Regions from separate parts of the Shewanella sp. P1-14-1 genome, predicted to be linked through region 1. Evidence: predicted binding sites of a transcription regulator. Region 1 holds the regulator's gene; the other holds the start of a gene.
What was found. The regulator ArgR, encoded in region 1, controls arginine synthesis, uptake and breakdown. The targets are predictions, from matches to a motif close to ANTGAATANNTATTCANT.
Positions count from the first base shown of each region.

Region 2: the regulator ArgR is predicted to act here: its motif matches at 6,169-6,186, upstream of argC (N-acetyl-gamma-glutamyl-phosphate reductase).

Region 1 covers NZ_LKTL01000001.1:95,673-112,658, forward strand. Annotated here, with positions in the region: gene folX (dihydroneopterin triphosphate 2'-epimerase) at 1-266, opposite strand, end outside; gene AN944_RS00380 (efflux RND transporter permease subunit) at 396-3,464, opposite strand; gene AN944_RS00385 (efflux RND transporter periplasmic adaptor subunit) at 3,532-4,647, opposite strand; gene AN944_RS00390 (efflux RND transporter periplasmic adaptor subunit) at 4,649-5,734, opposite strand; gene AN944_RS00395 (thiol-disulfide oxidoreductase DCC family protein) at 5,876-6,265, shown strand; gene AN944_RS00400 (SDR family NAD(P)-dependent oxidoreductase) at 6,269-7,129, shown strand; gene mdh (malate dehydrogenase) at 7,192-8,127, opposite strand; gene argR (transcriptional regulator ArgR) at 8,444-8,914, shown strand; gene AN944_RS00415 (Dyp-type peroxidase) at 9,033-9,971, opposite strand; gene AN944_RS00420 (ABC transporter ATP-binding protein) at 10,081-11,109, opposite strand; gene AN944_RS00425 (iron ABC transporter permease) at 11,111-12,742, opposite strand; gene AN944_RS00430 (Fe(3+) ABC transporter substrate-binding protein) at 12,796-13,815, opposite strand; gene AN944_RS00435 (ferredoxin--NADP reductase) at 14,138-14,887, opposite strand; gene AN944_RS00440 (DUF5610 domain-containing protein) at 14,946-15,548, opposite strand; gene AN944_RS00445 (FMN-binding glutamate synthase family protein) at 15,841-16,986, shown strand, end outside.
Region 2 covers NZ_LKTL01000033.1:23,588-40,573, reverse strand. Annotated here, with positions in the region: gene AN944_RS19095 (hypothetical protein) at 328-1,095, shown strand; gene AN944_RS19090 (LPP20 family lipoprotein) at 1,156-1,611, shown strand; gene AN944_RS19085 (DUF1439 domain-containing protein) at 1,660-2,196, opposite strand; gene ppc (phosphoenolpyruvate carboxylase) at 2,196-4,844, opposite strand; gene argE (acetylornithine deacetylase) at 4,996-6,147, opposite strand; gene argC (N-acetyl-gamma-glutamyl-phosphate reductase) at 6,405-7,385, shown strand; gene argB (acetylglutamate kinase) at 7,398-8,180, shown strand; gene AN944_RS19060 (ornithine carbamoyltransferase) at 8,194-9,099, shown strand; gene AN944_RS19055 (argininosuccinate synthase) at 9,175-10,395, shown strand; gene argH (argininosuccinate lyase) at 10,477-11,844, shown strand; gene AN944_RS19045 (penicillin-binding protein 1A) at 11,954-14,563, opposite strand; gene AN944_RS19040 (pilus assembly protein PilM) at 14,752-15,831, shown strand; gene AN944_RS19035 (PilN domain-containing protein) at 15,819-16,391, shown strand; gene AN944_RS19030 (type 4a pilus biogenesis protein PilO) at 16,391-16,986, shown strand, end outside.

The DNA of each region.
Region 1 (16,986 bases):
GGGTGCTCACTACAAATAGCCAACACATCTGCCACCAACTTTTCGAGCAGTAAAAAGCGCCCTTCTTCAACATGTTGGATAACTTTTTTAGTAATGACTTTATAGTTAAGTGCATCTGCAACATCGTCAGTTTCAAATGACTTGTCGGCGGGATATTGGATTTCAATATTAATCACAACATCTTGCTGCTTTTCACGTTCGTCAGGATTAAAACCAATAAACGTTCGTAAACGAAGATTGGTCACTTTAATGATTGCTTGGCTAATGGACATAGTGAGCCTCTTATAAATTCACTGGGTAGTACGTGACAATGAGCAAGTTAGATCACATAAAAAAGAGTCAACCGTTAATGGCTGACTCTTATAGTTATAGCGATAAAACGCCAATTTTGCTAACTAAAACTCTTTATAGTTTCGGTACTTAACTTTGAAGAAGATGATATAAAACACTGGAACAATGATCAGAGTCAGCATGGTTGCTACCCCTAAACCGAACATGACTACTGCTGCAAGCGACTCAAAGAAAGCGTCGGTTAACAGTGGCAACACACCTAAAATCGTGGTTATGGCGGCCATACAAACAGGTCGCACACGACTCACCGTTGAGTTAAACACGGCTTCAAAGGTTTCTATTCCTTCGTTGATGTCAGTGTTAATTTGATCCAATAAAACAATCCCGTTTTTCAGTAGCATGCCCGATAAGCTGAGCATGCCTAACAACGCCATAAAGCTAAATGGTTTATCAAGGATTAACAATCCAGATGTAATACCGATAATAGCTAATGGTACACAAGCCCAGATAACCAGGGGTTTTCTTACCGAATTAAACAAGAACACGGTAATCAAAAACATGAATAAAAAGCCTAATGGCAAGGTCGCAAATAATGACTCTTGCGCATCTGTCGATGATTCATATTCCCCTCCCCATTGCAGCTCATACCCTACTGGTAACTCGAGTGCCTCTACTTTAGGTTTGATTTTGGCAAACAGTTCAGCTGGGAGAATACCGTATTCAAAATCGGTATCGGCAAATACAGTTAAGGTACGTTTACGATCCCGACGTTGAATAATCGGATCTTCAAACTTCACCTCAAAACCATCAACCACTTGTTGCAGAGGTACAAAGGCACTTAGCGCTGGGCTCCAAATACGAATACTCTCTAAGGATTCGATATCAATGCGCTCATCTTCAGGCAAGCGACCGATAATCGGCAGCAAGGTGGTGCCTTCACGGTAAACCCCGATTTGTAAGCCTGTAAACGAAAATTTTAATGCATCATCGACTTCACTTTTTACAATACCTAGACGGCGAGCTTGGGTTTCATTAAACCGTGGGGCAATGTATTTCACCCGCTCACGCCAGTCGTGACGTACATTGACTGTGGCTGGCGTGGCATTAAATATCTCCATCACTTGCGCTGCAATACTCCGCAATACATCAGGATCGGCGCCGCTGATCCTTGCTTCGATTTTGGCATCCGTTGATGGACCAATTTCTAAGCGCTTAAATTTAAGCTGTGCTTGCGGATAACTGCGCTCTACGTCCCTTCGAAAGGTCACCATCACATCAGATAAGGTTTCAAAATCTGATGTTCTTAACGCAATTTGCGCATAGGATGCGTAATTTTTCTCAGGCGAATAAGTCAATAAGAAACGAGGAAAACCTTTACCTATGGTAGATGCCACATACTCGACATTATCAAGGTTAAACGCGATGGCCTCCATCCCTTCAACGACGGTTTGAGTTTCACGAATATCGGTCCCTTCTGGCATCCACACATCGACTAAAAATATAGGTGTGGTAGACGGCGGGAAAAACGATTGCTTAACGTAAGCAAAGCCATAAATAGAGGCGCAAAACGCAATAACAACGGCAACCACACTGACCCAACGAAAGCGCATACACACATCAAGTAGTGCCTTGTAATACATGAAGAAGGCACCGCCATACGGATCTTTTGGTTCACCTTCCACTTTTTCAGCTTCCGAGCCAAAAAATAATTGCGCGAAAAATGGTGTAATCGTGATCGCAGTAATCCAAGATAAAAACAGCGAAAACAGTAATACCCAAAATAACGACCCCGCAAATTCACCCGTCGAATCTGGCGAGAGCCCAATAGGTGCAAAAGCTGTAATCGCAATGACAGTTGCGCCAAGTAATGGCCACATTGTTTGTTTAACGATGCCTTGAGCTGCCTCTAGGGTTGTTTGTCCACGTTGCCGACCGATGAGTATGCCTTCAACAATCACAATGGCATTATCCACCAGCATCCCTAAGGCAATAATTAATGCCCCGAGGGAGATACGTTGCAGTTCAATCTCAGCCTGCAACATCAGCATAAAGGTGCCCAAACAGGTTAAAAATAGGATTAATCCAATTAATATCCCTGATTTAAAGCCCATAAATACCAGCAATACCCCTACAACAATCACCACTGCTGCAATGAGGTTCCACACAAAGCTGCCGACGGAGGCATCAACTTCATTAGGCTGGTTGTACATGGTTTCAATCACCATACCTGCAGGGCGTACACTTTCAATGCTGGCAAGTTTTGCGTCAATGGCTTTACCCACCTCAACAACATTGACCCCAGTCGAAAACGATATACCTATGTTGATGGCGTCATGCTGATTAAACTTGAGTAAATTGGTCGGGATATTTTGAAAACCACGAGAAACAGTAGCGACATCTTTTAGATAAATTAGCTTGTCACCTTGGGTACCGGGAATGATTAACTCTTCAAGCTCACTGACAGACTTAAAGCCGCCACTGGTACGAATTTTTAAGTTATCGGCAGATACCCGAATATTACCCGCATCTGACACCATGTTTTGCGAGTTAAGTAGATTTTGAATCAATGAGGGGTCGATGTTAGAACTCGCTGCTTTGTTCAACGACATTTCAACAAACACCTGCTCTTGCTGGTTCCCTGCCAATGACACTTTACCGACACCTGGTACCAATTCGAGCTCACGTTTTACATAGTCGACGTAATCGAGAATATCTCGATAACTGTAGTCCGTGCCGCTCACCATCAACATGATGCCGTACACATCGCCAAAATCATCATTGACGATAGGCGCTTGTACTCCCGGCGGTAAACTTGATGACATGTCGTTAACTTTACGGCGCAATTCATCCCATATCTGTGGCAATTCTTCAGGGCCATAGATGTTCTTCATGGTTACCGTAATTTGCGACATACCCGAGGTACTGAGTGAGCGAATATAGTCGACATAGGGCAATGCTTGAATTGCCTTTTCAATTGGGTAGGTGACTTCTTCTTCCACCTCTGTGGACGTTGCGCCAGGATATAAGGTGACAACCACAGCATCTTTAATGGTAAAAGGCGGATCTTCCAATTGGCCTAGTCCAGTAAATGCCATCAATCCGCCAATAAGCAGTATTAGGGTAAACATCCAACTGATCACAGTATTTTTAACAAAGTAGCCTGCTATATTCATTACACACTTTCCCTTGTATCAGTTGAGTGATTGGCGTTATTAAGGAGTACTTTTGGATACTGAGTCATCATGCTCCCTCCTCTAGTAACTGTACTTGCTGGCCTTTAACTAAACGGGCTGCGCCTGTTGTGATAATGGTTTGGCCATCATCAAGGCCACTGATCACTTCAATTTCATCACCGACAATAACCCCCAGTGTTACTGGTTGATACTGAATCGAATTATCGGCAGCGTTGTAAAGCCAAACACCACTATTTTGTGCATCAATATCACTACCATCTTGCATAACAACCGCTTCGATTGGCACTAAATATTCTCGATGATAGGTGTAAGTCATGTCGCTCAAGTTAACTTGTACTTTTGCTGGCATGCCTTCTAACACTTTATATTTGGGGTCTAAGTCCACTGCAATGGTGGCAATATAAGTTGATGTCGTGGGATCTTTTTCGGTGTTGACCTCTAATAAACGGCCGCTAAATTGAGTATTAGGAAAAGCCTCAAAGCTGACATTCAACTTGGCTTGACTCTCTCTGTCTTCTTGCTTTTTTGAAACAGCAATCAGCATATCTGGAATTTGCACATCCACTTCAATACGCTCAACTTTTTGAATACTGAGTACAGATACACCCGGCTGCACATTTTCAAAAGACTCTAAAAATACATCACTGACAATCCCTGAAAATGGCGCGCGCAATTCTGTGTATTGCAAGTTTAACTCAGCTTGGCGCTCTTCTGCTTTTGCCACTAAATATTGGGCATTCATTTCATCATAGTCAGATTGTGCCATTAACTTGCTTTCAACTAACTGCTTGCCTCGTTGGGCCTGTTTATAACTGACTTCTAAACGTGCTTGACGATCGCTTAGGGCAATGGTGTAGTCACGTTTTTCAAGTACGGCGAGTAACTCACCTTTTTCAACCGACTTGCCTTTTGTTGCTGGTATACGCTCTATTCGTCCCTCAACTCTAAAAGACAGGTTCGTTAAATCTTGCGCTCTAGCCACACCATTAAATTCACGCATCACTTCATTATTAGCATGAGGCAAGGTATAAGTTTTCACTAAGGTTTTTGTTGGCTCAATGTCTACAGTGCGCTCACAGGCGGATAAGCCCAATAGGCCTAAGGCAACGCCCCCTAGACGATTAATGATGGAACTCATTCTAGAATGTTGAATCCGTTGCATATTATAAGCCTCGCTCTTTAATCCACTTCACCGCTGCTTGGCCATCTTTAAGCTCAGCGGCTCCTGCGACGACAAGCCAATCACCATCATTTAGCCCTGACATCATTCGAGTTCCCTGTAGGGTAACAGGTACCTTTTTGACTCGTTGCTGAGTCGGTGACCAAGTAAATACATAGGCTTGTTGGTTTTCTTTGACCACTGCGCCTTTAGGGATTTTCGGATGGGCATCGGCCGTTCTTGCGGGCAACTTTACTTTTACTCGTGCTGACATGCCAGGTAGAACATTCAGTTCATCTGGCATTGGTAAAGTTAATATAATGGTGTAACTACTGGTTGTAGGGTCGGCAACGGTATTAAGCTCTTTTAAGCGAGCGACATACCATTGATCGCGGCTATCAAACTTAACTTCTATGTTGTCTATATCTTCTAAGCCTTTATCAGATTTTTGTAAAAAACCTATAAATTGCTCTGGCAATTGGAAACTAATATCTGCAGATGCATCAGTTCGAATCCCCATGACTTCTTCTTGTGCTTGGACAAACTCAAACTCACGCTTACTGCGTTTAGAAATCACCCCTTGATAGGGGGCACGCAACTTAGTGTAGGTCACATCGGTTTTGGCTTTATCCAGTGCAGCTTGAGCTACGGTAAAATCACTTTTAGCTTGGTCATAATCGTTACGTGATACCACCCCTTGCTCAACCAAAGACTCATTGCGCTCAAACAACACTTTAGCTAACTCGAATTGTGCTTGCGCCATGGCTAAGTGTTGCTGATAAATATCACTATCGAGTGTGGCTAATATATCTCCTGGTTCAACGGCATCTCCAGGTCTAACAAAGATTTCAGCAATTTCACCTGAGACTCGAAATGACAATGCCGCTTTTTCTGAGGCTTTAACTTCGCCTGGTAAAAAGCGCTCACGGTATTCAGAGCCCACATCAACTTGCAGCACTTTGACTGGACGAGGGATATCACGACTGGTGGCTTCACTGCCTTCTTCTGCGTTGGCAACACTGAGTAAAACACTGGAAATTATCGAGGGGAATATAACTAAAAAAGAACTAAACTGGCTGAGTTTCTTCATGTTTTGTTCCGTCAAAAGTGAGCAATTAGTACGATACTAACATTCAATGACACCCCATAATAGGTGCACTAGAGCACAAAAAAGATCTAACTTGTGACAATCGACGTATTGATTTTTAACCCAAACAGGCTGAGGTGCACTATGGAGTTACGAATTTTTTACGATAGCGCTTGTCCATTATGTTCTAACGAAATGGCGCAACTTAAGAAGCACGATCGATTACACAAAATTGAATTGGCTGATTTAAACCAAGACAATTTCGAAGAAAAATACCCCCATATTGATTTATCTGTGGCCAATAACATCCTGCATGCAGAAACAAATGACGGCACAATTCTAACGGGATTAGATGTGACAGCTAAAGCTTGGGCATTAACAGGTAAGCATAAGTGGATTCAATTATTACGCTTACCTTGTGTTAAACCTTTTGCTGATATCGCTTATCGTGGATTTGCGAAAAATCGCTACCAACTTTCTTATCTACTCACAGGACAGCAACGTTGTGAAGACGGTAGCTGTAAGTTGAAGTAGCCTATGGATATCTGTCGTGTTCAAGCCGTTAACACTGCCATTGTTATCGGCGCATCTTCAGGTATTGCAAAAGCGATTTTCACCGAGCTCGCTGATAATGCTGAGATTGAGCAAATCATTACCATCAGTCAAAAAGAACTGGTTTTTAATGTTAGCAATAACATTCATCACCACATTTCCTGCGATTACACCATGAATGACTTTGGTAATAGCGCCAGTAATGACGCTAACGAAAACATAGCAAGAGTGTGCCTTGCTCTATCATCAATTAAAGGGCGTATCACCAAGGTGTTTATTTGTAATGGCAGATTGCATTCATTAAACAATCAAATGTCAGTCCATACACATAATCCACAGACCTCAAAGAGTCCAGAAAATCAACAAATTGAGCCATCAACTGTTTTATCGCCAGAAAAGCGCCTTGAAGATATTACCCCAGCATCTATGCTGTCAGTCTTTCAATCCAACACATTAGTGCCAATGATGTGGCTTCAACATCTCGTTAAAATCGTAAACGGCAAGCAGGCATGCATCATCAGTGTGTTAAGTGCCAGAGTTGGCAGTATCAGTGAAAATCAGTTAGGAGGCTGGTATAGCTACAGAGCATCAAAAGCGGCATTGAATATGTTAATAAAAACCAGTGCAATTGAGTATGCACGCCGAGCTAAAAATACAAAATTGATTGCGTTTCACCCCGGTACAACCGATACCGAGTTATCTAAACCTTTTCAGGCCAACGTTCCCGAAGGGAAATTGTTCACCGCAGACTTCGTCGCCCAGCAATTACTCACAATTCACCAAGGTATTGAATTTAACAACCAAGCAGAGTTTCTTGATTGGCAAGGTAAAACAGTGCAGTGGTAACTGCAGATTACAGACACAAAAAAGCGAAGCCTAGGCTTCGCTTTTTGTCGTAAACGATGAGCTTACTTAACGAATTCAACACCTAGGTCGATATCGCCTTTTAACGTATCAAGCATTGCATCACGTGCGTTTGCTTCAAATGCGCTTACTTCACCGTATGGAAGTACTTTTTCTACGCCGTTTTTACCTAATACAACAGGCTGTGCGAAGAATTCAGCGTGCTCGCTGCCGCCATCTACGTATGCACATTCAACAACGTTTGCTTCACCTTGTAGGCCGCGAACTAAAGATAGACCGAAACGACATGCCGCTTGACCCATTGAAAGTGTCGCACTACCGCCACCGGCTTTAGCTTCAACAACTTCTGTACCAGCGTTTTGGATGCGAGTTGTTAGTGAAGCAACTTCTTCATCAGTAAAGCTTACGCCTTCAACTTGTGAAAGAAGTGGAAGAATAGTCACACCACTGTGGCCGCCGATAACGTTAATGTTAACATCAGCAACATTTAGGCCTTTAAGCTCAGCGATGAAAGTTTCAGAACGAATAACATCAAGTGTCGTCACACCGAATAAACGATTCTTATCGTAAACACCCGCTTTTTTAAGTACTTCAGCTGCAATAGCAACTGTTGTATTTACTGGGTTAGTGATCACACCAATCAATGCTTTAGGGCAAGTCGCAGCGACTTTTTCAATAAGGTTACGTACAATACCCGCATTGATATTAAATAGATCTGAACGATCCATTCCAGGCTTACGTGCAACACCAGCAGAAATAAGAACAACATCAGCGTCAACTAGCGCAGGCGTTGGATCTTCACCAGCAAAACCAGCCACTTCAACATCTGTTGGGATGTGGCTTAAATCGACAGCAACACCTGGTGTTACAGGAGCAATGTCATACAGAGACAACTTTGAGCCTGCAGGAAGTTGAGTTTTTAATAGTAAAGCTAGGGCCTGGCCGATACCGCCAGCAGCACCAAGTACAGCTACTTTCATAATTATCTCCAATAACGTTCTTATGTTTGACTTCTAAGTTTATGATTCTCAGTCTGTGACATAGATCATATTTCTTGTGGCGTCACATTACTGCATCAGCGAGACAATTTCAATTATCCCTTAGTGGAGTAAAGCAATTAACTTATTCTATGATATATATATCAATAATCCCTGATTTAGCACTTACACTGTAAAGTGAATTTTTATTCACCGATTTAGCTTATTTCTTGACTTGTGACGTTTATATATTCAAAATGAACCCGTTTTGTGAATATATTGTATTCAATTTAAAAATTACTATAAGACGAAAAAAAATATGCCAGCGACCAAGAATCAGGATGAACTCGTTAAAACGTTTAAGTCGATATTAAAGGAAGAGCGCTTTGGTAGCCAAAGTGAGATCGTCAACGCACTACAAGCAGAAGGTTTTGGCAACATAAACCAATCTAAAGTATCGCGCATGCTCAGTAAGTTTGGCGCGGTGCGGACTCGAAATGCTAAGCAAGAAATGGTGTACTGTTTGCCCGCTGAATTAGGTGTACCGACAGCAGGTAGCCCAGTTAAAAACTTAGTATTAGATGTTGATCATAACCAAGCTATGATTGTAGTGCGTACCAGTCCAGGAGCAGCACAACTCATCGCGCGATTACTTGATTCAATAGGTAAGCCTGAAGGCATTTTAGGTACCATTGCTGGTGACGACACGATCTTCATTTGTCCATCAAGTATTAAAACCATCGATGATACGTTAGAAACGGTTAAATCACTGTTTAACTACAGCGAGTAAAACAAGCGTCATGTTGAGCCTGTAGTACGGACGAAAACGCAATAAAAAAGCAATGCCTTGGCATTGCTTTTTTTGGTTTTAATCTATCCAAGCATACAAGAACGCGTATCTTGTAAAATTAGTCGTTAGCAAACTGCGCTAAAAAATCTAATGATGGCGCAAAGAATGATGACCCTGTCAGCGCTTTAGTAAACTGCATGAGGTGGTCGTGATTACCATGACCGTCACCATAAATCATGCTGCGTAGCATTTCTTCAAAATGAGTTGGATTATGGCAGGTCGAGATAAACATCAACCCTTGCTCTCTTAACGAGCCAAAAGGCATGCTCTGACGTAAAATCTCCATCGACTTGCCATCTGCATCTTTTAAATTAACTCGCTTGATATGGCTGGTTAATGGCTTATCTTCAGAAGCGTACTCAATATCATCTTGCTTAGTACGGCCAATGATATCTTCTTGTTTCTTCTGCGGTAGGCGATTCCATTTACTCAAGTTATGGGCATATTTTTGCACATGAACATAACTACCGCCTTTAAATGAGATATCCTCATCAGCCACTAAAGCAACTTCTTGACGGCTGCGCCCTTTCGGGTTTTCTGTACCATCGACAAAGCCAGTTAAGTCACGGCTGTCCATAAATCTAAAGCCACGTTCTTCTTCAATTAACTCAACCAAACCTTCAAACATTTGGCTAATTTCATTGGCAACTAAATGCAAAATGTCATAACGATCGCAGCGGATATGCATGAATAAGTCGTATTCGATTGCTGGTGCATCTCGATTACCTTCATTCATCGCAGGAAAAGGGCGTAATTGAGCAGGTCTTTGTCCGTCAAAAATGGTATCCCAATAATTCGCACCAATAGCAACAAAGCCATTAAATGCACTATCTGCATATTGGTCAGATAATTCATAAATATATTGGGCTACATTGGCTAAACATGGGCGAAGCTGATCTTCGACACCATCATTTGCATTAAACATCAAATAGACGCTATGCAGATTTCCTTCAGCACAAATCCCTAACTGTTCGCGAGGCATATTCTGTGTTTCCATGTTGGAATCAATCACCTTTAACAATAATAAGATATAAAGAGTTTAAGGCAATTGAGCAATTTATTCCTTACTGCTCTATGCAATATTTAATCAATTTAGACTTAGGTCACTAAAAAATCACTAGCGGATGCGCTGATATGGACAAATTAACTTTCTGGCCTAATGTCAGTTCGGTTAACTGACTTCTCACTTCGAGCGTCTGTTGACCTACTTTAACCCAATAATGACAAATTGTACCCAGAAAACGTCGCTCGACAATTTCACCTTGCCCCTGTGCTGCAGGTTGAATCTCGATTTGCTGCGGTCTGAGAAGTAATTGCCCCTGAGTATTAACCACGTTTTTTATCAGGCTAGTGCTTTCTATTAAGCCTAATATGGAGGCGACTTGCGTGGCGCTTTTAATGGTGACGGTAATGTAGTTGCCCTCACCAAGAAACTCTGCAACGTAACGATCGTTTGGCGCACCGTACAAGTCTTCTGCAATACCATGCTGAACAATTCCACCTTCTTTAAATAAAGCCAGTTTATCTGCAAATACAAATGCTTCATCTTTACTGTGAGTGACAAAAACTGCACTGACATTACGCTGCTTTAAGATCTGTCTGATTTCCAGCATCATCTCACTACGCACTTGAGAATCGATATTAGAAAAAGGCTCATCGAGAAGTAAAATCTCGGGTTGATACGCTAAGGCTCTGGCAATCGAAACACGTTGTTGCTGGCCACCTGATAACTCATGAGGGTAACGTTTCCCTAAGCCTTCAAGCTTAACTAAAGCGAGCATATCCTCAAGGCGGTCTTGGCGATCTTTTTCAGATAACCCCTTAACACCAAACAAAATATTATCACTGACGGTTAAATGGGGAAACAATGCATAATCTTGAAAAATCATCCCAATGCCACGCTTTTCGCTGGGAACAAATACGCCATCAGCACTCAGCGATTGACCATTTATGATAATTTCACCTTCACTGATCGCTTGAAGACCAGCAATAGCACGTAATAACGTGGTTTTACCGCAGCCACTAGGCCCTAACAGCGCAACGATTTCTCCCTGCTCTAACGTTAGATTGAGTCCATTAAGTATGACCTGCCCTTGGTAGTCACTTTTAACATTTTTAATGGTCAGTGTGGACATATTAGCTCTCTTGCTCCAGCGAACGATTAAGGTAAATCAATGGGATAAGTCCAACGATTACGATGACAATTGCAGCCAAAGCACCATGCTCTAGTTGCTCATCAGAAACAAACTGAAAAACATGAGTCGCAAGGTTTTCAAAACCGATAGGACGCAATAGTAACGCTGCTGGCAGCTCTTTCATGCTTTCAATAAATACTAACAGTGCTCCTGCAAATATGCCTTTACGTAACAAAGGTAAATGCACACGCCATAGCAGCTGTCTTGGGGTTTGCCCCATAGTAATACTTGCCATATCTAACGAAGGAGACATTCGCTTATAGCTATTTTCGATACTGCCAATTGAAATCGCCACAAAGCGAACGCAAAAAGCAAAGATAAGCGCAATGACACTGCCCGTAAATAATAAGCCTGGTCCTCTGCTATCAAAGTAGGCATAAACATCATTAATAGCAAAATCGAGATAAGTCAGTGGAACCAAAACGCCAATTGCCAGTACCGTGCCAGGTATTGCATAACCCGTGCTGCTTAATCGTGAGGGTAGCAAATCACTTTTACGTGGGCTAACACGGCGAACAAACATCATAATTAATGCCAGTACAACACAGATAAAACTCACTACGGCTGCGATATATAAACTATTAAAACTGTATTGCCAAAAGCGGCTATTCCAGCTTTCGTCAAAGTAGTCGATTGCATAGCCTGCAAGCACCATAAAAGGTAATAAAAATGCCAATACAATCAATAAAGCGCAGTAAGCAAATGAGCTCCAAGCTTTAAAGCCTGTTAAATAATAACGGTCTGACTCTGTCAGTTTTGATTGCTTTTGAAATAACTCTTGTTTACGGCGAGCAAAGCGCTCTACCCCTACCATGGCAAAAATCACCAACAACATGATTGCCGAGAGTTTTGCTGCGGCAGATAAACTGCCATAGCCAAGCCAAGTATCATAAACCGCAGTCGTTAATGTCGGCACAGCAAAGTAACTTACCGTGGCAAAATCAGCAGCGGTTTCCATTGCCACTAGCGCCATTCCCACCGCTAAGGCTGGCCTTGCCATGGGTAAACCTAAGCGCCAAAAGCTTTGCCATGGATTACAACCCATAATGCGAGAGGCATGTAATAAGCTAGACGATTGCTCCATAAAGGCTGTACGGGCCAACAGGTAAATATACGGAAATAACACTAAAGACAGCATGATAGCTGCGCCTGTTAGCGTACGAATATCGGGGAAGTAATAATCTTGTGGGGATGACCAACCAAAGACTTGCCTTAGCATACGTTGCACAGGCCCAGCATAATCAAGCATGTCGGTATAAACATACGCGACGATATAGGCAGGCATTGCTAAAGGTAGCAGTAGCGCCCATTGGAAATAGCGCCGTCCAGGAAAGTCACAACGTGCTACGAGCCAAGCCGCAGGCACAGCAATGACCAAAGAGCCGATGCAAACCTGTAGCATGAGTAACAAGCTATTGCTGATATAGGTTGGTAAAACAGTATCAAATAAATGACTAAATACTGCTTCGTCAGGAATTGTTGCTTGTACTATAAGTGCAAAAAGCGGCAATATTAATATTGCCGCAATCGCATAACCAGTGAGCGACCAGCTTCTGGTTAAGCCTAAAATCATAAATACATTCCAGTTAGCACCGCATAATGACTATGCGGTGAAATGCTGCATTCTTATAGGTCAAATTTAACTTCATCAAGTAGTTTAACTGCTGCTTGATGATTTTCTGCTAGCTTGTAAATCGGAAGGTCATCAGCTTTAAAACTTCCCCAAGATGCAACCATTTCAGAAGGTGCAACATCCGCTTTTACTGGATATTCCATGTTCACTTCTGCATAAGATTTTTGCGCAACATCAGATGATAAAAATTCCATTAATTTTATAGCATTATCTTTGTTCGGTGCAAACTTAGCGAGAGCCATACCTGAAACATTGATGTGTGAACCGCGATTCTTTTGATTCGGGAAGTTGATGTAAACCGCATCAGCCCAGCTCTTTTGCTTAGGATCTGTCAACATTTTACCAAAGTAATAACTGTTACCAATGGCCACATCACATAAGCCTTCTTTAACCGCTTTCACTTGTGCGCGGTCATTTCCTTGAGGTTTACGTGCTAGATTAGCTTTTACGCCTTCAAGCCAAGTCTTAGTTTCAGCTTCACCATGGTGAGCAATCATTGAAGCAACTAGCGCAATATTATAAGGATGCTTGAAACTACGAGTACAAATCTTACCTTTGTACTGTTCTGATGCTAAATCTTCATAGTTTAGATCCAGCTTACCCACACGCTCTTTTGAAGAGTAAACATTACGAACACGCATGGTTAACGCATACCAGTCATTGTCTGGAGAACGATATTGCTCAGGGATATTGCTGCTTAACGTATCGCTTTTAACGTCAACAACCAAATCTTTTTCAACCAATTCCATTAAACGTGAAAAATCTGATGTAAGAACAACATCAGCAGGAGAAAGACGACCTTCACGGGCAATACGCTCAGCAATGCCATCTTTAGCAAATACGACGTTGACCTTAATGCCAGTGTCTTTAGTAAATTGTTCTAAAATCGGCTCAACAAGAAACGCTTGTCGATAAGAATATACAGTAAGATCATCTGCTGCTTGTGCTGCGATAGAACCCATTGAAGATACAGCTGCAAGACCTAACAGCGCAAAACTCTTTAACGATTTCATTCCAACTTCTCCTTGCCCTTACGGCGCTTTTTATTATTGCAAAAACCTGATTTAAGCACTTTTCTTAACCAGTAATTAAGATATTACTTATGTAGCATTAGGTTATTACCTATGGAAATGATAATAATTATCAATTGCGGAAAGGATAATAGATCGGCGCTTTTTGAGCAAGTATTCTTTAAAGATTACTGACTGTATTATTTGGAATAAGTAAGTTGATTAGTGAGTAACACAAGGATTTTTGAAGGCTGTATTAAGGATAAATACAGCCTCTAATAGTGAGCGGGAAATAACCGTTATCAACGCAGGCTACCACTGCGTCTTACCAGTATTTCTCTACCGTAATTTGCCCAGGAGCTCGGCGTAAGTTCTTAACTAATCCTTTTTCAGTTAACGTTGATTGCGCATCCACAATCATTTCAGGATTACCACAAATTAACACTTGAGAGTTATCGGCACTAAGCGCGATGCCTGCTGTTTGTTCAATTAACCCACTTTGTAGGCCATCGGGAATTCGACACGACAACCCCTCGGGATAATGCTCTCGTGTCACTGACGGTATAAAAATAAATTGCTGCGGGTACTTTTGTTGTAACGCCTTAATTTGCGGTAAATAAGCTAAATCTTCGATTAACCGAACGCCATAAACCAGCACCACTTTTTCAAATCGTTGCCATGGCTCATCAGTTTCCATCATTGAAATGAAAGGCCCTACTGCAGTACCTGTTGCCAAAAACCAAAGATGCGGTCCTTGTATTGCCCCTGTGGGAATTTCTTCAAGCGTCATAAAGCCTGCCGCTTTGGTGCTGACTTCGATTTGCTCTCCTACTTTTAATGCTTGTAAATCTGGCGATAACTGACCATCTTCAACTGCGACGGCAAGCACTTCGATGTAAGGTTTTCCTGGCGGATTGACCAGTGAATAAGCTCTTGCGATACGTTTTTCATCCCGAATTTGGCTGAGCTTGATAAATTGCCCAGCTATAAATGGCTCAACATCGGCTTCGATGCGTAACGAAAACAATTTATCGTTCCATTCAATACGTTCAATAACAGTACCTGTTGTCCACATAAGCTGTTCCTTAGAAAATCAGTTCTCTATGTCAATTCGCTAACTTTATGCGCTAATTCTATGTTAGTTGCTCGCTTTCTACGTCCGCTTGTTTTGCCGTATCTTGCTTGAAGGTTTCAAGCCCAGCTTGTATCAAGCTATAGGTTTTATCCACGCCAGCTTCAATGTCACCTTCAAATACATTCAGACCAGTTAAAATCTCAGTGGCCTCACTAAAACCTTGATCAATTGCACCAGAAATAATGTCCATAAAGCTATCTAATTGCTCATTAAACTCCATGCCACTGTTTTGCTGCTGGTGCACCGAAAAAAAGTTAGTCGCAAAACTGACTATACGCTCTGCAGTGGCTTCTGGCGAATAATCCACTTCATTTTCAGCATTTTTTTGAATGACATTTTCGCCTAAGGTTGGAGCCAATTCACTGTTAATTGAATCAATAGCTGCTCGATAAAGAAGTGCCATGGATTTATCGCCAGATTGAATACTCACTTTTTCTTGCGCAGCCAAAATACTGCTATTTTTTAAATCTCTACTTATCTCGCTGATTGATGCTTTACTCCCAGAGACATCGTTGTTGCTGGGAATATCTTTAGCACCATCACTAGGCTGTTGATTTTTAGCAGCCTGAGCATTTAGCTGCGTTGGGTTATAAATTTCCATCAGTGTATCCTCATAATCACTTTTACAATGGGTATCAACCTTTGGTATACCGATGTCAAAAATGATGTGATAAAACGAAAAACGCTTGCGAGTTTATCGACCAAAAAACCTGCAGCTTTATGGTGGCGAGTTATTATTTCCATTTGTCGCTATCGGTACCTTTAAATTACCTAGAACAAAAACCGACCTTCATTCATAATGATGATAGTCAAAAAATAAACAATTTAGCGAATATCAATCACTAATAACTGTTATCTACTCAATATCAATCGATCATTTTTAAGGAACAAAAATGCAGCCACATTGGTTTATCGTCGGATTAGAGATATTTACAGGGTTATTTCTCGCCTGTATTGCCATTTTATTTATCTCAGTGATTTATATGTACATCGCAGATAAATTGCAGACTAAACAAGCTATTCGTCACAATTACCCCGTAATAGGTCGATTTAGATATTTGTTTGAGAAACAAGGTGAGTTTTTTAGGCAATACTTTTTTGCTCAAGATAGAGAAGAGTTGCCCTTCAATCGTGCTGAGCGTAGCTGGGTATATCGCGCTGCAAAAGATGTCGATCGCACCATCTCATTCGGCTCAACCCAAGTGCACGACAAAACTGGCACGGTAATGTTTCTTAATGCCGCATTTCCTAAATATGATTCAGATGAACATCAAGACAGCATTATTACTGTAGGTGAGCACTGTAAAACCCCGTATAGGACAGCAACAGTTTGCCACATTTCTGCGATGAGTTTTGGTGCATTATCTCGCCCTGCCGTGACAGCATTATCCCATGGTGCAGCACAAGCTGGTTGCTGGCTTAATACTGGCGAAGGAGGCTTAAGCGAGCATCACCTTAAAGGCAACTGTGATTTAGTGTTTCAAATCGGTACTGCTAAATATGGCGTACGTGATGAGCAAGGAAAACTTGATGACGACAAGCTCTGTAACATTGCAGCCCATGACAATGTCAAAATGTTTGAGATTAAACTAAGCCAAGGTGCAAAACCTGGTAAAGGCGGCATTTTACCTGGCGTTAAAGTCACTGAAGAAATTGCAGCTATCAGAGGGATCCCGGTAGGGCAAGATTCCATTAGTCCAAATGGCCATGCTGAGTTTAATAGCGTCGTGGATATTATTGACATGATTTGCCATGTTCGTGACATCACAGGAAAGCCCACAGGCATAAAAGCTGTGCTTGGTGATGAACAGTGGTTAATCGATTTATGTGAAGAAATAAAACACCGAGGCATTGAGAGTGCACCAGACTTTTTTACCCTTGATAGCGCTGAAGGCGGAACAGGCGCCGCGCCTCAAGCATTAATGGATCATGTCGGCTTACCGATTAAAGAAAGCTTACCTATAGTCATCAATCTATTTAAACAAAAAGGATTGAAGCAACGAATCAAAGTGATTGCTAGCGGCAAAATGATATTGCCC
Region 2 (16,986 bases), on a different contig from region 1:
CCTAATTACGTATTATTTGTTTTTAATAATTGTTATATATTGTATTGGTAAAGTTTTTAGCTTGTTTTTATTATTACTTTATTTGGAACTTGTTGTTGTTTTAATTGGTGGTGTCAATTTTTATAGGGCGATATATTTATTCCATTTACGTATCAAAGGGTGAAAAATAAATGCTGTTAATTTTAAATGGCATTATCTTTGTTTTAAAAAATGCTTAATTATATTTGCAAGGATATTTTTATTTGTACTTTACAATAAGCCATGGGACTATAATAAGCTCAACAGATAAATATATTATTTACTCTCAACTCATTCGGATTATAACATATGACTGAAAGTCAATCTGCTCTTACTGTTAATGAGGCTATCGACAAGCTAGGCAATAAAGTCGATACGAGCATTTTTCAGCTCAATGGTAATAGTGAGCAGAATCAGTTTAGTCGTATTTTAAATGAGGCGAACCAAATTAGTGATACCTCTGCTGCAGCAACTTCGCTAACAAAGGCTTCTGAAACGTTTTCACTAGACACCCTTCAGCAACAGATGCTTGCTAGTACAGGTTTAGATAATGAGACGATACTTTCGTTGAGTATGTCTGATGACATGGTAAGCGAAATGCAACAGGGTTTATTATCATCACTGCAAACAAGTATTGTTGAAAGCGCTCTAACACAAGCTATCAGTGCAAATTCGGTTAATATTGAAGATGGAGTAGCAATTAATACTTCCACTGATAATATTGTTGGTGCTCAATCATCAGAAAATGAAAGCCTTGTGGATGATGTGTATTACTATTCATTTGGTGAGGATGGTTTTGATAGTAAAGATGTAATAGATTCTATTAATATTCTACATCACACACCAATTTTATCTTATATATACCAAGAAACAACGGGCGATAAAATAAGCCCAGCTTCAACCTTGGCAGGTAGTTTATTATATTCAGATTATGTTGGCGTAGGTTCGACAGCAATAAAATTAGCAATGGAATATTTTACTGAAAGTAATCCTGAAATGAATATTACTGATGTTGGCGATTTACTTTCTAATAATAATGACGAATTGACTGAAAGTGAGGTTGGTCATTCCCTTTAGCGTTATTTATAGGCTGTTAAAAAATCAAATCCATTTTAAATCTTACCCAATGAGTATTGAATGAAATTATTAATTGTTTTGTTGTGCTGGATATTAGCAGGCTGTGAGGTTTTGCAAAGTAATTATGAACCTTATCAGCCCACAGAATTTCCAGTTTTAAACGCTGTTGGTTATGCCCCAATTGATCAACAACCAGCAGAGTTAAAGTCAGAACAAATTTTAATGGCGATGGAAGCTTCAAAAATTTTGGCTTATCGAGAGTTAGCTGAACAAGTCTATGGGTTACAGTTGAATTCCAACACGTCAGTGCAAGGAGCAAGCCTTAATAGTATTGCGACTAAAATCAAAGTCTCTGGAGTAATAAAAGGTGCGAAAGTCATTAAGACCTATCCTGTGGATGGATTTTACGTTACTGAATTAGAGTTAGATTTTAAGTTAGTGCGTGATTTATATATGCAGTCTGAAAACCCAGTGCATAGTAACACCTTGATTGTAGAGCCCGTTAAGAACTTTTAATGGCAATCGGTAACGCTAATAAAAAAGCGCCTTGCGGCGCTTTTTTGTTTAAAATTTTATGACTATCTTGCCTCTTTCAACTTCAATTGCTTTAGTCATCGATGCCATCAATGCTTGATTACTATCCTTGGTGTCCAGCACATAAACAGGTTGGGACTCTAAAAAGGTTCTTAGAAACATCATCAATTGTGGCGTAATGGGTTTTAGCATTTGCTCAATATCTGCGGGTTCGGATTTCACACTGACCAAGTCAAGCTTCTTTAAAAAGATACTTTTGGTCTCTACATCGTACCAAGGCTCAGCCTCAAATGTGGTTTCCATATCAGCAGCAATTGATTTAAAGGGGTTTTTAACCGCCATTTTGGTAATTGCAGTTACGGAAATAGTGTTAGGCTTACGACCTAACTCAACTTCCATATCGTTGAGCTTTAACTGCAATCCAAAAACTTGATTCCCTTGTGAAACCTCATAATGCATTTCATTATTGAGGTAATCTTCAACTTCAGATTCAGAGATGCTGTACTGACTAGCACAGCCAGTCAGAAGCAGCATTAAGCAAGATAAACATATTTTAAATAATGGCATTATCCTGTGTTTCTCATCCCTGCGGCAACACCCGCAATTGTCAGCATTAGCGCAAGCTCAACTTGTTTCGATGCTTGCTCCTCATTACGTGTACGACTCAGAAGTTCCGCTTGTAGAAAGTTCAGTGGGTCAATATACGGATTACGTAGCTTGACTGACTCTCTGTTCCACGGAGTGTGGGACATTAGCTCTTCTGATTCAGTAAGCGACAATACCGCTTCTGTGCCTAATTGTAGACTTTCACGCAGCTTTTTACCTAAATGATGCAAGTTTTCTGGCACTAAGGTGCTTTCATAGTATCGAGCAAGATTAGGTTCGGCTTTCATGTATACCATTTCAAGCATAGAGATACGGGTTTCAAAGAATGGCCATTCTTGTTCCATTTCCTTCAGCAGTGCTGACTCCCCACGTTCATTGGCAGCTTTAAGTGCCTCTCCTGAGCCAAGCCAAGCTGGTAGCATTAAACGGTTTTGTGACCATGCAAAAATCCACGGAATGGCACGGAGACTTTCGATGCCACCATCGACACGTCTTTTAGCTGGACGGCTGCCCAGTGGAAGTTTGCCTAACTCCACCTCTGGAGTTGCTGCTCTAAAGTACGCGACGAAGTCTGGTTCTTCACGCACGATACCACGATACGCTTTTACTGAATCATCAGCGATACGTTGCATGCAATCTCGCCAAGCTTGTTTAGGCTCTGGAGGTGGCAATAAAGTCGCTTCCATAACTGCAGAGGTATATAGAGCTAAACTCTGAACCGCTACTTTTGGAAGGCCAAACTTAAATCGAATCATCTCACCTTGTTCAGTGACTCGAATCCGACCATCTACTGAGCCTGGTGGCTGCGATAAAATAGCCTTATGAGCTGGCCCGCCGCCACGGCCAATTGAGCCACCACGACCGTGGAAAAGCATTAATTTGACGTCTGCATTCTTACAAACGGCAACGAGTTGCTCTTGGGCGTGATATTGCGCCCATGCGGCAGCCATTACGCCAGCATCTTTAGCAGAATCTGAATAGCCAATCATGACTTCCTGCATACCTTTTGTATATCCACGGTACCAGTCGATATTGAGCAGTTGTGTCATACAGTCAGCAGCGGTATTTAAATCACTCAAAGTCTCAAATAGTGGCACAACACGCATTGGGTGTTGGCAGCCAGTTTCTTTGAGTAATAGTAACACTGCAAGTACATCCGATGGCTTACTGGCCATTGAGATAACGTAAGAACCTAGTGCAGTAGCAGGTTGAGAGGCGACTAATTTACAGGTATTGATGACTTCTTCCACGTCGGCTGACGGTTGCCAATCAGCAGGGATAAGCGGCCGACGACTGGTAAGCTCTCTTAATAGGAAAGCTTGTTTTTCGCTTTCATCCCAATGATCATAATCGCCCATACCGAGGTAACGAGTTAATTCGGCAATCACATCGCTATGTCGTTCAGCATCTTGGCGAATGTCGAGACGTAGCATATGAATGCCAAAGCATGCTAAACGACGTAAGATATCGAGCAGCAGTCCATTAGCAATTAAGCGCATGCCAGATTCTGATAAGCTTCGGTATAATAATTCAAGAGGTTGTTTTAAATCATCTAATTGCCATACAACATCGTCATAGTTCAGGTCAATTTGCTGACCTTCTAGGCGGGCATTTAGGTAATCAATTGTATTGCGTAGTTTATGACGAAGTTGTCTTAGTATGTCTCTATAGGGTTCTTTACTGTCTGGCAGCTGCGCTTTAAGTTCAGCATTAGCTTCTTCCATGGATAATTCATTCACCAAAGAAACGATATCTTTTAAATATAATCTGGCTGCTGCATGGCGATTACGGAGTAATACTTCCTCGGTGACTTTTGAAGTCACAAATGGGTTACCGTCTCGATCCCCGCCCATCCAACTAGAAAATCTAACAGGACAAATATCAGCGGGAATTTGTTGACCCGTTTTTGACTCAACATGGTCATTGAGTTGTCTTAAAAAGTCTGGAACGGCTTGCCATAATGAGGCTTCAATGGTGCTTAGTCCCCAACGTGCTTCATCTACGGGAGTTGGGCGTTCATTTCTGATCTCGTTGGTGTGCCAAATCTGTGCAATAAGTTGACGTAATCTAAGGTGTGTTTGGCCTTTTTCTCGATCAGTGAGTTGCTGGTTTTCTTGCTCTGTTAAACAGTCGACAACAGCAGAGTATTTTTGAATGAGAGTACGACGAGATATTTCTGTTGGATGAGCAGTAAGGACTAAATCAATATCGAGGGTTTTTAAGCAGTCGATGACTTCTTGTTCATTGGCATTACTGTTTAGCATTCGTCCCAGTAACTGCTCGACAGGATCTGGTACACAGACAAGTTCATCACAGTTGCGACTTATGGTATGAAATTGCTCTGCAATATTGGCCAAGTTTAAAAATTGATTAAACGCTTTAGCAAATGGCACCAGTTCATTGTCAGGTAATGAATTGAGCAGAGCTAGCATTTGTTGTCTTGATTCGGCATCGCCTTGGCGAGACTCTTTGGCCAGAATACGAATTTGCTCTACTTTTTCAAGAAATGCATCACCAAGGTGATCGCGCATCGTATCACCTAAAATTTGCCCTAAGCTACTCACATTAGAACGTAAAGAAGCGTACATGTCGGCGGTTTGCTCTGCCATAATTACTCCATAAGTTTAACTTAATTAGTCGCTACCATTAATGGGCTACAGCTAGCACAATAGCTAGCTGTGAGGGGGTTGGTCAATGGGTTATTTTAATAATTAATCATGCACCATGATTATTGGCTACTGATAGTGAAACTTATTACAACTATTTAATACAAGCCTGATAAATAAGCTTTTTCATTAACTCAACAGTGGGGGTTAAATATTCTAATCCTATGTATTCATCTGGCTGATGAGCTTGATTGATACTACCAGGGCCCATTACTAAGGTTTGGCAGCCCAATTGTTTTATATAAGGGGCTTCAGTTGCGTAATTAACAACCTCAGGCTCGGTATTAGCGATATCTGCAACCATTTTTGTCCAATAATCATCAAGTTTACCTGCAAATGACTCTGATCCTGGGTAAAGCGTGGATATCTCAATACTGCCTGGGTATTGTTTGTTGATGTCTGCAAGATAATTAATCACCATCAACTCTAAATCAGCAAGCTCAATGCCAGGTAACGGGCGAATATCAAGATGTAAATCACAACAGCCACAAATACGGTTTGCTGCATCGCCGCCATGAACATGGCCAAAGTTCATTGTGGGGTATGGAACACTAAATGCATCTTCACGGTAGTTTTCACTTAAATGCTGCTTGAGTTTCATCAGTTGACCGATGACTTGATGCATAATTTCAATCGCGTTTAAGCCACGAGCGGGGTCAGAAGAATGACCACTTCTACCAATCACTCTGATACCTTGTGCTAAATGGCCTTTATGCATATATACCGGTTTTAAGCTGGTGGGTTCACCGATGATTGCATAGTCAGGGGCGATACTTTTTGAATCTGCAAACGCTTTAGCACCATTCATTGTGGTTTCTTCATCAGCGCTAGCAAAAATATGTAATGGACGTTTTATTTCATCAAGCGGTAACGATTTCAGCGCTTCCATAACTAAAGCAAAGAAGCCCTTCATATCGCAGGTACCTAACCCATACCAACGGTTATCTTTTTCTGTTAACTCAAAAGGGCTCTGACTCCAACGTCCTTCATCAAAAGGAACGGTGTCAGTGTGTCCAGCCAATAACAGGCCGCCACTGCCTGAGCCAATAGTTGCGATTAAGTTCTGTTTGCCTCGGCTGTCAGCCACGGTATGAACAGTGCAGTTAAAACCCATATCTGAAAACCAAGATTGAAGTAACTCAATAACTGCATGATTACTCATATCTTGCTCAGCTTCTAATGCACTGATCGAAGGGAGTGCAATTAGCTGTTTAAATGCATTTTTTAAATCTGGTAATGAATTCATAGCAACCTTTATAGTGCTTGCAATAAATATGTATTCATTATTATTGCATAATTAATTTATTGTGTTAGTCTAGCAAACAGCTAAGGCATTCACCATAACTTGATTAGATTAAAGATTATAAATATGTATTTAATTGCGATTCAATTCACTGTAACAGATCCCAAGGTAAACTATCTTCGACGATAGTTTTAATCTCGAGCACCCTGCTCATATACCGAATTATTTCTCTAGTTTACTGACCTAAAGACGACAATATAATGAAAAACATCGCAATAATTGGCGCTAGTGGCTATACCGGTGCACAAATCACCGCTTTAATTGATAATGATACATCGCTTTCTATTCAAGGCCTTTATGTATCAGAAAACAGTCTTGATAAAGGAAAGGCGCTTGCTGAGCTATATCCTGCATACCAGCAAATTAAGTTATCGTTATCCCCGCTAACGGCAGAAGCTAAGCAATCAATTGTAGAGGAAGCTGATGGCGTCGTGCTCGCGACTGATCATGCAGTAAGTTTAGAATTAGCTGCTTATTTTTATAAGCAAGGTTTAGCAGTTTTTGATTTAAGTGGTGCTTACCGTTTTGCTGATATCGAGCAGTACCCTAAATGGTATGGGTTTGAGCATACCCAGCAAGATGTTCTTGCTGAAGCCGTTTATGGCTTAGCAGAGTGGAATCATCAACAAATCGCTGGCAGTAAAATGATTGCTGTTCCGGGCTGTTATCCAACAGCGTCATTAACTGCACTGAAACCTTTAACGCCATACCTAACTGATGCTTACCCTGTCATTAATGCTGTTAGTGGCGTTACTGGAGCGGGCAGAAAAGCCCAGCTTCATACTAGCTTTTGTGAAGTCAGCTTAACGCCGTATGGCGTATTAGGTCATCGTCACCAGCCTGAAATTGCCACTCATTTAGGGCAAGAAGTTATCTTTACTCCACACCTAGGTAACTTTAAACGGGGCATTTTAGCCACGATTACGGTTCAGTTAGCGAAAGGCACTACAGAAGCTGATATTGCTAAAGCTTATCAAGTTTACAATGACAGTCCGTTAGTTAGCGTTTTACAAAACCAATTCCCTAAGGTGGACGATGTTGTGAATACACCTAACTGCATTGTCGGTTGGAAGTATGATTCTCAAAGCAATTACTTGGTGGTTGCGAGTGCGATTGATAACTTAATGAAAGGTGCTGCAAGCCAAGGCCTGCAGTGCATTAAAATTCACTTTGGCCTATAACGGGGAATCATCATGTCACAGAGTAACCCAGTTATTGTACTAAAAGTTGGCGGTGCATTATTACAATCAGAATCAGGAATGGCTGAACTCATGGGCGTTGTTGCAAACATGATGTCTGACGGCCAGAAAGTTATTTTTGTTCACGGCGGTGGATGTTTAGTCGATGAGCAATTAACTGCCAATGGTAAAGAAACCATTAAACTGGATGGTTTAAGAGTGACTCCCAGTGACCAAATTCCGATTGTCGTAGGTGCATTGGCGGGAACGTCAAACAAGTTATTACAGGCCGCTGCAATTAAGGCGGGTATTGTGGCCGTTGGTATGAGTTTAGCCGATGGTAATACCGTTGATGCAGTAGTTAAAAATGAAAATTTAGGCCTAGTGGGTGAGGTGACACCGAAAGATGCGAGTTACTTAACTTATTTATTATCACAAGGCTGGCTGCCAATTTGTAGTTCAATTGCTGTGTCAGCACAAGGTGACATGCTTAACGTTAATGCAGATCAAGCAGCAACGGCCTTAGCAAAGTTAGTGGCAGGTCAGTTAGTGCTTCTATCTGATGTACCGGGTGTATTAGATGGTAATGGCGAGTTAATTGATCAATTAAATCAACAACAAATTTCAGATTTAGTTCAGCAAGGCGTGATAGAAAAAGGAATGAAAGTCAAAGTCGAAGCGGCATTAGAAGTTGCTCAGTGGATGGGGAAGCCGGTGCAAGTTGCATCTTGGAAACAGCCTCAACAATTAATTGCCTTATCAAACGGACAATCCGTTGGCACCCAAATTCAGCCATAGGAGTAACACACTAATGGAACATTTATTATCTATAAAAGATTTATCGCAAACAGAGTTACTTGATTTATTAGCGCTTGCTAAGAAGATTAAAGCAAATCCAGCTGATTATAACCAAGCCTTGGCAGGTAAAAGCGTGGTGATGTTGTTTGAGAAACCTTCTTTACGTACCAGAGTGAGTTTTGATATCGGCATTAATAAATTAGGTGGCCATTCAGTTTATTTAGATCAGCAAAATGGGGCCTTAGGTAAACGTGAGCCGGTTTCTGATTTTGCTACTAATATTTCTTGTTGGGCTGATGCGATTGTTGCCAGAACATTTTCTCATACGACTATCGCAGGGTTAGCTAAGCATGCTTCAGTGCCAGTGATTAATGCATTATGTAACTTATACCACCCATGCCAAGGCTTAGCTGATTTTCTGACATTATCTGAAAAGTTTGATGATATCAGTAACGTGAAATTAGCTTACTTAGGTGATGGTAATAATGTGACTCATTCATTGATGTATGGCGCTGCAATTTTAGGTGCCACTATGACTGTGGTTTGCCCGCCGGGTCATTTCCCTGATGGACAAGTGGTGTGTGAAGCACAAGCGTTAGCCGCAAAGCATGGCGGTAAGCTTATTTTAACCTCAGATATTAATGAAATGGGCCCGCAAGATGCGGTTTACACCGACACTTGGATCTCTATGGGAGATAACACTTCAATGGAAGAGATTGAAGCCAAATTTAAACCTTACCAAGTCAATACAGCATTAATGACCCAAGTTGGTGCTAATTACTTCATGCATTGTTTACCTGCATATAGAGAAGTGGAAGCGACCGCAGAAATCGTTGACGGTGAAGGTTCACTTATTTTGCAACAAGCAGAAAACAGAATGCATGCACAAAATGCAGTACTGGTAACGCTATTAGGTTAAAAAAATACTTCGTCGATTGGCTTTAATACAGTAAGTGAATCGGCTTTACCCAGTTTATGTTAGGAAATATTAAAGATGTCTATTGAACAGCAACCAAGTATTAAAAAAGTCGTATTAGCGTATTCAGGTGGATTGGACACATCGGCCATTATCCCTTGGTTAAAAGAAACCTATGATAATTGTGAAATTGTTGCCTTTTGTGCCGACGTTGGTCAAGGCGATGCAGAGCTTGAAGGCCTACATGAAAAAGCCATCGCGTCAGGCGCTTCTGAATGTTACATCGTTGATTTAAAAGAAGAGCTGGTGGCCGACTATATCTACCCTACTATTGCAACAGGGGCGATTTATGAAGGAACTTACCTATTAGGCACGTCAATGGCACGTCCTATTATTGCTAAGGCACAAGTTGAAGTTGCACGTAAAGTGGGCGCTGACGCGGTATGTCATGGCTGTACTGGTAAAGGCAATGACCAAGTTCGTTTTGAAGGTTGTTTTGCTGCGCTGGCACCAGACTTAAAAGTGATAGCGCCGTGGCGTGAATGGTCAATGGTAAGTCGTGAAGATTTGCTTGATTACTTAGCTGAAAGAAATATTGAGACAACAGCTTCTGCAACTAAAATTTATAGCCGTGATGCTAATGCTTGGCACATTTCACATGAAGGTGGTGAGTTAGAAGATCCTTGGAACGAGCCAAGTAAAGAAGTATGGACTATGACTGTTGCGCCAGAAGATGCGCCTAATACGCCAGAATACGTTGCACTAAATATTGAGAATGGTCGTGTGACTCACGTTGACGGTGTTGCGTTATCGCCATACGCAGCATTAATGCAATTAAACGAGGTTGCGGCGGCACACGGTGTGGGTCGTATTGATATAACCGAAAACCGTTTAGTGGGCATGAAATCTCGTGGTTGTTATGAAACGCCAGGTGGAACAGTGATGTTTGCTGGTCTTCGTGCGATAGAAGAGTTGGTATTAGATAAAACTAGTCGTGAATGGAGAGAGCAAGTTGGCGCTCAAATGGCTCACCTTGTGTATGACGGCCGTTGGTTTACCCCTTTATGTAATTCACTTTTAGCTGCATCTGAATCTTTAGCGGAATTAGTGAATGGTGAAGTGGTCGTTAAGTTATACAAAGGTCAAGCGAGTGTCGTGAAAAAGCGTTCTCCAAACAGCCTATATTCTGAAGAATTTGCCACATTTGGTGATGATGATGTTTATGATCAAAAAGATGCAGAAGGCTTTATCCGTCTTTATTCTTTATCAAGTCGCATCAGAGCACTTAATAGTAAGTAGACCTGTTAATTAATATGAAAAATAAACGGGGCAGCAAGCCCCGTTTTTGTAAACAGATAAGAATTGAAAGAGGGTATCGACATGGCGTTATGGGGCGGAAGATTCAGTCAAGAAAGCAGTGCATTATTCAAATTATTTAATGATTCATTACCAGTAGATTATCGCTTAATTGAAGAAGACATTGTGGGCTCAATTGCATGGGCTAGCGCTATTACTTCTGTCGGTATTTTAACGCAACAAGAATGTGAACAGCTGCATGGCGCGTTAAATGAATTGTTGGCTGAAGTCGCCGATAAACCTGAGGCTATCATTGCGTCAGGAGCAGAAGATATTCATAGCTTTGTTGAGCAGTCATTAATTGCCAAAGTCGGTGATTTAGGTAAGAAGTTACACACTGGTCGTTCACGTAACGATCAAGTCGCAACAGATCTCAAGTTATGGTGTAAAAAAGAGGGTGAGCAATCACTTACATTACTGCGCAAGTTAAAGAACGCCCTCATTGATTTGGCTGAGCGTGAAATTGATGCTGTGATGCCTGGTTATACTCATTTACAAAGAGCACAACCCGTGTTGTTTGGTCATTGGTGTTTGGCTTATGTTGAAATGTTTGAGCGTGATATTAGTCGCCTTGAAGATGCATTGAAACGTGCAGATACTTGTCCGTTGGGTTGTGGTGCATTAGCGGGAACCGCTTATCCAATGGATAGGCATGCAATTGCAGAGTCTTTAGGTTTTTCAGCTCCAACGTTAAACAGTCTAGATACTGTATCTGATCGTGATCATGTGATTGAACTTTGTAGTGATGCATCGATTAGTATGATGCATTTAAGCCGTATGGCGGAAGATTTGATTTTCTTCAATAGTGGTGAAGCTGGGTTTATTGACTTAGATGATGAAGTGACTTCGGGTTCATCATTAATGCCACAAAAGAAGAACCCAGATGCATTGGAACTGATCCGTGGTAAAACTGGCCGCGTTTATGGCAGCTTGATGGGCATTTTAACCACAATGAAAGCACTACCTTTGGCGTACAACAAAGATATGCAGGAAGACAAAGAAGGCTTATTTGATGTGATGGATAGCTGGTCAATTTGTCTTGAAATGGCCGCATTAGTTCTTAGCGGTTTACAAGTTAACCGTGAAAGAACACTCGCAGCTGCCCAGCAAGGTTATGCTAATTCTACAGAGCTAGCTGATTATCTAGTGGCTAAAGGTATGCCATTTAGAGAAGCCCATCATGTCGTCGGTGAAGTTGTCGTCGCCGCGATTGCTAAACAAACACCATTAGAAGATTTGGTTATCTCAGAGTTACAGCAATTTAGCCCAATTATCAGTGATGATGTTTATGAGTGTTTGACTATTGAGTCATGTTTAGAAAAGCGTGAAGCGTTAGGTGGCACATCATTAGCGCAAGTTAAACAAGCATTAGCTGCAAAGCAAGGTAAGTAGCCACTTACTTTATTGTTTGAGCCTTGACTGTAATAACAAAAAGCCCTGAGTTAAGTTAAGTTAACTCAGGGCTTTTTAGCATTCACATTTTATAGATGCATTTTAGGGTTTATTGAAATAAATCATCTGTTGGATTTTCAATAAATATATCGTCATCAATGGTTTCTTCTGTCGCATATTCAGTCGGTTCAGTTCCTTCGACAAAGTACTCAAAAGAAGTTGTGTGATCAGTTTTACGCGTTAATAAACCCGTAGCTAAATCAATACGCGCAGAGATAATGCCTTTAGGCGGAATGGTGGTCTTTTCTTCTGTGCCTTTGAGCGCTTGATTCATAAAATCATTCCAACCAGGCCCAGCTGTCTTGGCGCCTGCTTCTGCCCCTGATATCTGATTTTCAGGTCCATCAGCTACCCAGCTTGTACGACCTAAACGGCGGCTGTGATCATCAAAGCCGACCCAGAATGTTGACGTTAATGTTGGATTGAACCCACTAAACCAGGTATCACGAGATTCATTGGTTGTTCCTGTTTTACCAGCAATATCATGACGCTTGATTAGGCGAGAAGCTCGCCATGCCGTCCCGTTCCAACCAGTGCCTTTACTCCAATTACCGCCACCCCAAATAACACTTTTTAATGCCTCAGAGATAAGGAAAGCGGTTTGCTCAGTGATAATTCTTGGTGCATAACGACTATTCTCATCGCCACATTGACTAATAGCACTTGATTGAGCAGTCGTGTCATTTGCTTGGTTAACTTCAGCTTGTTGTGAGCTAGCAAATTCAGCTGCCATTGCTGCAAATGGGTCATTTGCGTCTGAATTAGACGTTAATTCTGTATCACTTAGATTGTCATCAGTTCCATTATTATCATTTTCTGATGGCGTACACGCTAAAAGAGGGTTGGCTTCTTCAATTACATTGTCATAAGAGTCGGTGACTTGCTTGATAAAGTAAGGCTCCACTAAGTAACCACCGTTGGTGAACACATTAAACGCAGTAACAACTTGCAAAGGTGTTACAGAAGGAGAGCCGAGTGCCACTGATTCATTTCGAGGTAGATCATTTGGATCAAACCCGAACTCCACAAGTTTATCGATAGTGTTATCTAACCCAATGTGCCTCATCGCGCGAACTGACATGACGTTCACAGATTGCGCTAAGCCCATACGAAGACGCGTCGGTCCTCCGTAGATATCTGGAGAGTTTTTAGGTCTCCAAGCGGTGCCTTGTCGAGTATCTGGCTTATTAATTGGCGCGTTATTAATTAGTGTTGCCAATGTATAGTCTTTTTCAAGCGCTGCTGAATATATAAATGGTTTGATATTTGACCCCAGCTGGCGCTTTGCCTGGGTCACACGGTTGTATTGGCTTTGGGTAAAGCTAAAACCACCAACGAGCGTACGAATTGCGCCATCACTTGGCTCAAGTGATACTGTGGCACTTGATACTTGCGGAATTTGAGAAAGTTGCCAATATTCGCCGTTGTTTCTTATCCACACTTTCTGGCCAACAGCTAAAATATCTTCAGCTTTCTTGGGCGGTGTGCCTTGACGGCGATCGGTGATAAATTTACGAGCCCATTTTAGCCCGTTCCATTCTAAGGTGATTTCTTCCCCTCTAGCATTCATCACCGTAGCTTGTTGCTCTTCAATGGCAAGTACAGCTGCTGGCATAATACCTTGTACCGAAGAAGTGCTTTTTAAGTTAGTGATAATATCGCTGGTGGACATGGGGGCATCTGTCCATAATTCGGCAATTGGCCCGCGGTAACCATGACGTTGGTCGTAAGCAAAAACATTATCGCGTAAGGCGCTTTGTGCCTTTAACTGTAAGTCAGATGAAATCGTGGTGTAGACGTTATAGCCATTAGTATAGGCTTCTTCTTCGCCGTATTTATTGACCATGTATTCACGCGCCATTTCAGAAATATATGGTGCATATAGATCAATTTCTGCTCCATGATATCTTGCAGTAATCGGGGCGTTAATGGCTTCTTGGTATTGTGCTTCTGTGATATTGCGTTTTTCTAGCATCCGGCTTAATACCCAGTTACGGCGGGTTTTGGCACGTTCTGGGTTTCTTATCGGATTTGCGGCGGATGGAGCTTGCGGCAAACCAGCAATCATTGCCATTTCAGGCAGGCTCAGTTGTTCTAAATCTTTACCATAATAAACTTGTGCAGCAGCACCTACGCCATAGGCACGATTCCCCAAGAAAGAACGGTTTAGATAAAGAGTTAAAATTTCTTCTTTTGAAAGCGCTTTTTCGATTTTGAGTGCTAAAAAGATTTCTTTTGTTTTACGAATATAGGTTTTTTCACGTGAAAGGAAAAAGCCGCGAGCGACTTGTTGAGTGATGGTACTTGCACCTTGGCTTTTTTTACCAGTGGTAACCAAAATAATAGCAGCACGCACAATACCGATAGGATCAATGCCTTTATGTTCAAAGAAACGAGCATCCTCTGTATCTAAAACTGCATTAATTAATTGTTCGGGTACATCTTGGTATTCAATGGGTACTCGTCTTTTTTCACCAAATTGAGAAATCAATAAACCGTCATCGCTGTATATTCGCAATGGGGTTTGTAATTTTACCGTTTTTAAGGAATTTACATCCGGTAAATCTGGCAAAACATAATAATAGGCTGCGACAATAGTGCCGATTCCTAATAAAGTTAAGCTAAATGTAGCAATAAGTATTCGTTTAAACCACTTCACCGAAATATTCCAAAAATCAAAAATATGCTCGCTAGTATATAAGGGGGAAGGTTTTTGGTGAAGTAAAAACATGAAAACAGAAAAAAACAAGTTGTAAAATTTAGAAACATTTAATACAAATACTTATAACGAGTTGATTTTGTGCTAATCTATTTTAAAATATAAAAAAATAAATGCGATGATGGAATATGCTTTCTAAATTTTGGAAGCGTCAAGCTCCGCAAATGGTCGGGATCGATATTGGTTCTCATGAGATTAAGGCCATTTTGCTAAGTAAGACCGCTGATGGATATAAAATTCAAAACTATATATCTGCACCTCTACGTAAAGGTGCGGTTGTCGATCACGAAATCCGCGATTCAGAAGCTGTTATTGAATCTTTAAGACATATTAAGCGAGGACTGCCTAAGAGTATTAAGTCTGCAGCTGTCGCGGTTTCTGGCTCTGCTGTCATGACAAAAGTCATTTACATGGACGCTTCATTAAATGAAGAAGAAATGGAAGCACAAATTGAGATTGAAGCAGATAACCTTATCCCTTATTCACTAGATGAAGTGAGTATCGATTTTGAAACTCTTCAGGCAAACACAACTGACCCGACAAAAGTTGATGTGCTGTTAAGTGCTTGTCGCACAGATAATATTGATACTCGTATGGATTCTTTAGATGCGATTGAGCTCGATACCAAAGTGGTGGATGTTGAAGCTTATGCACTAGGGCGGTCATCAGAATTAATCCTTGCACAATTACCCGAAGGTGCAAATGAGAAATCTGTAGTATTGGTTGATATCGGTGCCAATATGACGACATTTGCCGTAGTTGAGCATGGAGAAACAACCTTTATTCGTGAGCAAGCGTTTGGTGGCGAGTTATTTACTCAATCTATTTTATCGTTTTATGGCATGCCATATGACGAAGCTGAGAACGCCAAAATAACAGGCGAGTTACCGCGTAATTATATGTTTGAGGTGTTATCACCGTTTCAAACACAATTATTACAGCAGATTAAACGTACACTTCAAATTTATTGTACTGCCAGTGGTAAAGATAAAGTTGATTATATTGTGCTCTGTGGTGGTACCGCAAAACTTGAAGGCATGACTGCATTATTAACTAATGAATTGGGTGTACATTCTATTGTCGCAGACCCGTTCCAAGGTTGTTTGCATGCTGAGGACGATATTAAAAACCAGCTTAAGCCAAGTATTAGTAAATATATGGTGGCATGTGGTTTAGCGCTTAGGAGTTACGCTCAATGGCGAACATAAATTTACTTCCTTGGCGTGAAGAGGCCAGAGAAAAACAAAAACGAGATTATATTGGCATATTAGCATTGGTTTTTTTAGTGACCTGTTTAGCTGTATTTTTAACACTCAGCTTTATTGAGGTTGTTACTGATGATCAACGCCAACGAAATGCTTATCTTCAAAATGAAATATCACTATTAGATGCACAAATTGCCGAAATAAGAAAAATCACAGCTCGAAAGAAAGATATTGAAAGACGTACTAAGATTATATTAAACCTTCAGCAATCTCGAAACTTGCCGACACATGTTTTAGATGAATTAGTGCGAATTGTTCCGCCAGGAATATACCTTTCAAGTATTGAGAAAAAAGGTAGCTTACTCTGGATTGAAGGCCGCAGTGAATCGAATAATAACGTGGCTAATATGATGCGTAAGGTGAAAACATCACAATACTTAAATGATCCAAGTATGCAGTCCATTATTAGCCAAAATGAGAACTTACGACAACTTCAAAAGTTTAGATTAAAAGTGACGATTTCTGATGTTGAGTCAGTTGAAGCAACTGAAGGAGGTCAATAATGAATTTAGACTTAGATCAGTTTAATGATATTGATTTTGAAAATATCGGTAGTTGGCCTGCTTTAGTTAAGGTTGTTTTCGCAGTATTTCTTTCAATCTGTGTTATGGGGGCAAGTTATTATTTATTTGTCTCCGATGCAATTGACGTTTTAAATAATGAAGAAAGAAAAGAAATAACTTTACGAGAAGATTTTCAATCTAAATATCGTTTAGCCGCAAACTTAAAGCTATATCGTGAACAGCTGGTTGTTATGGAAGCGCAATTTGCTGAGTTACTTAAAATGTTGCCTTCTGAAAATGAAATGCCGGGCTTATTAGACGACACTACATTTGTAGCAACTGACGCAGGTTTAAGAATAAATAGCTTAGATTGGGATACTGAGATTGAGCGTGACTTCTATTTAGAATTCCCAATTAAAATTGCTGTAGTGGGTGATTATCATCAACTCGGTAATATGGTCAGTGGTGTAGCAAAATTACCTCGTATTGTTAGCTTACATGATTTTGTTATTACACGAGATGATAGCGGTAGTTTGTCGATGGACATTTTAGCAAAAACCTATCGATTTAAAGAAGGTGCACAGCTGCCTGCTGA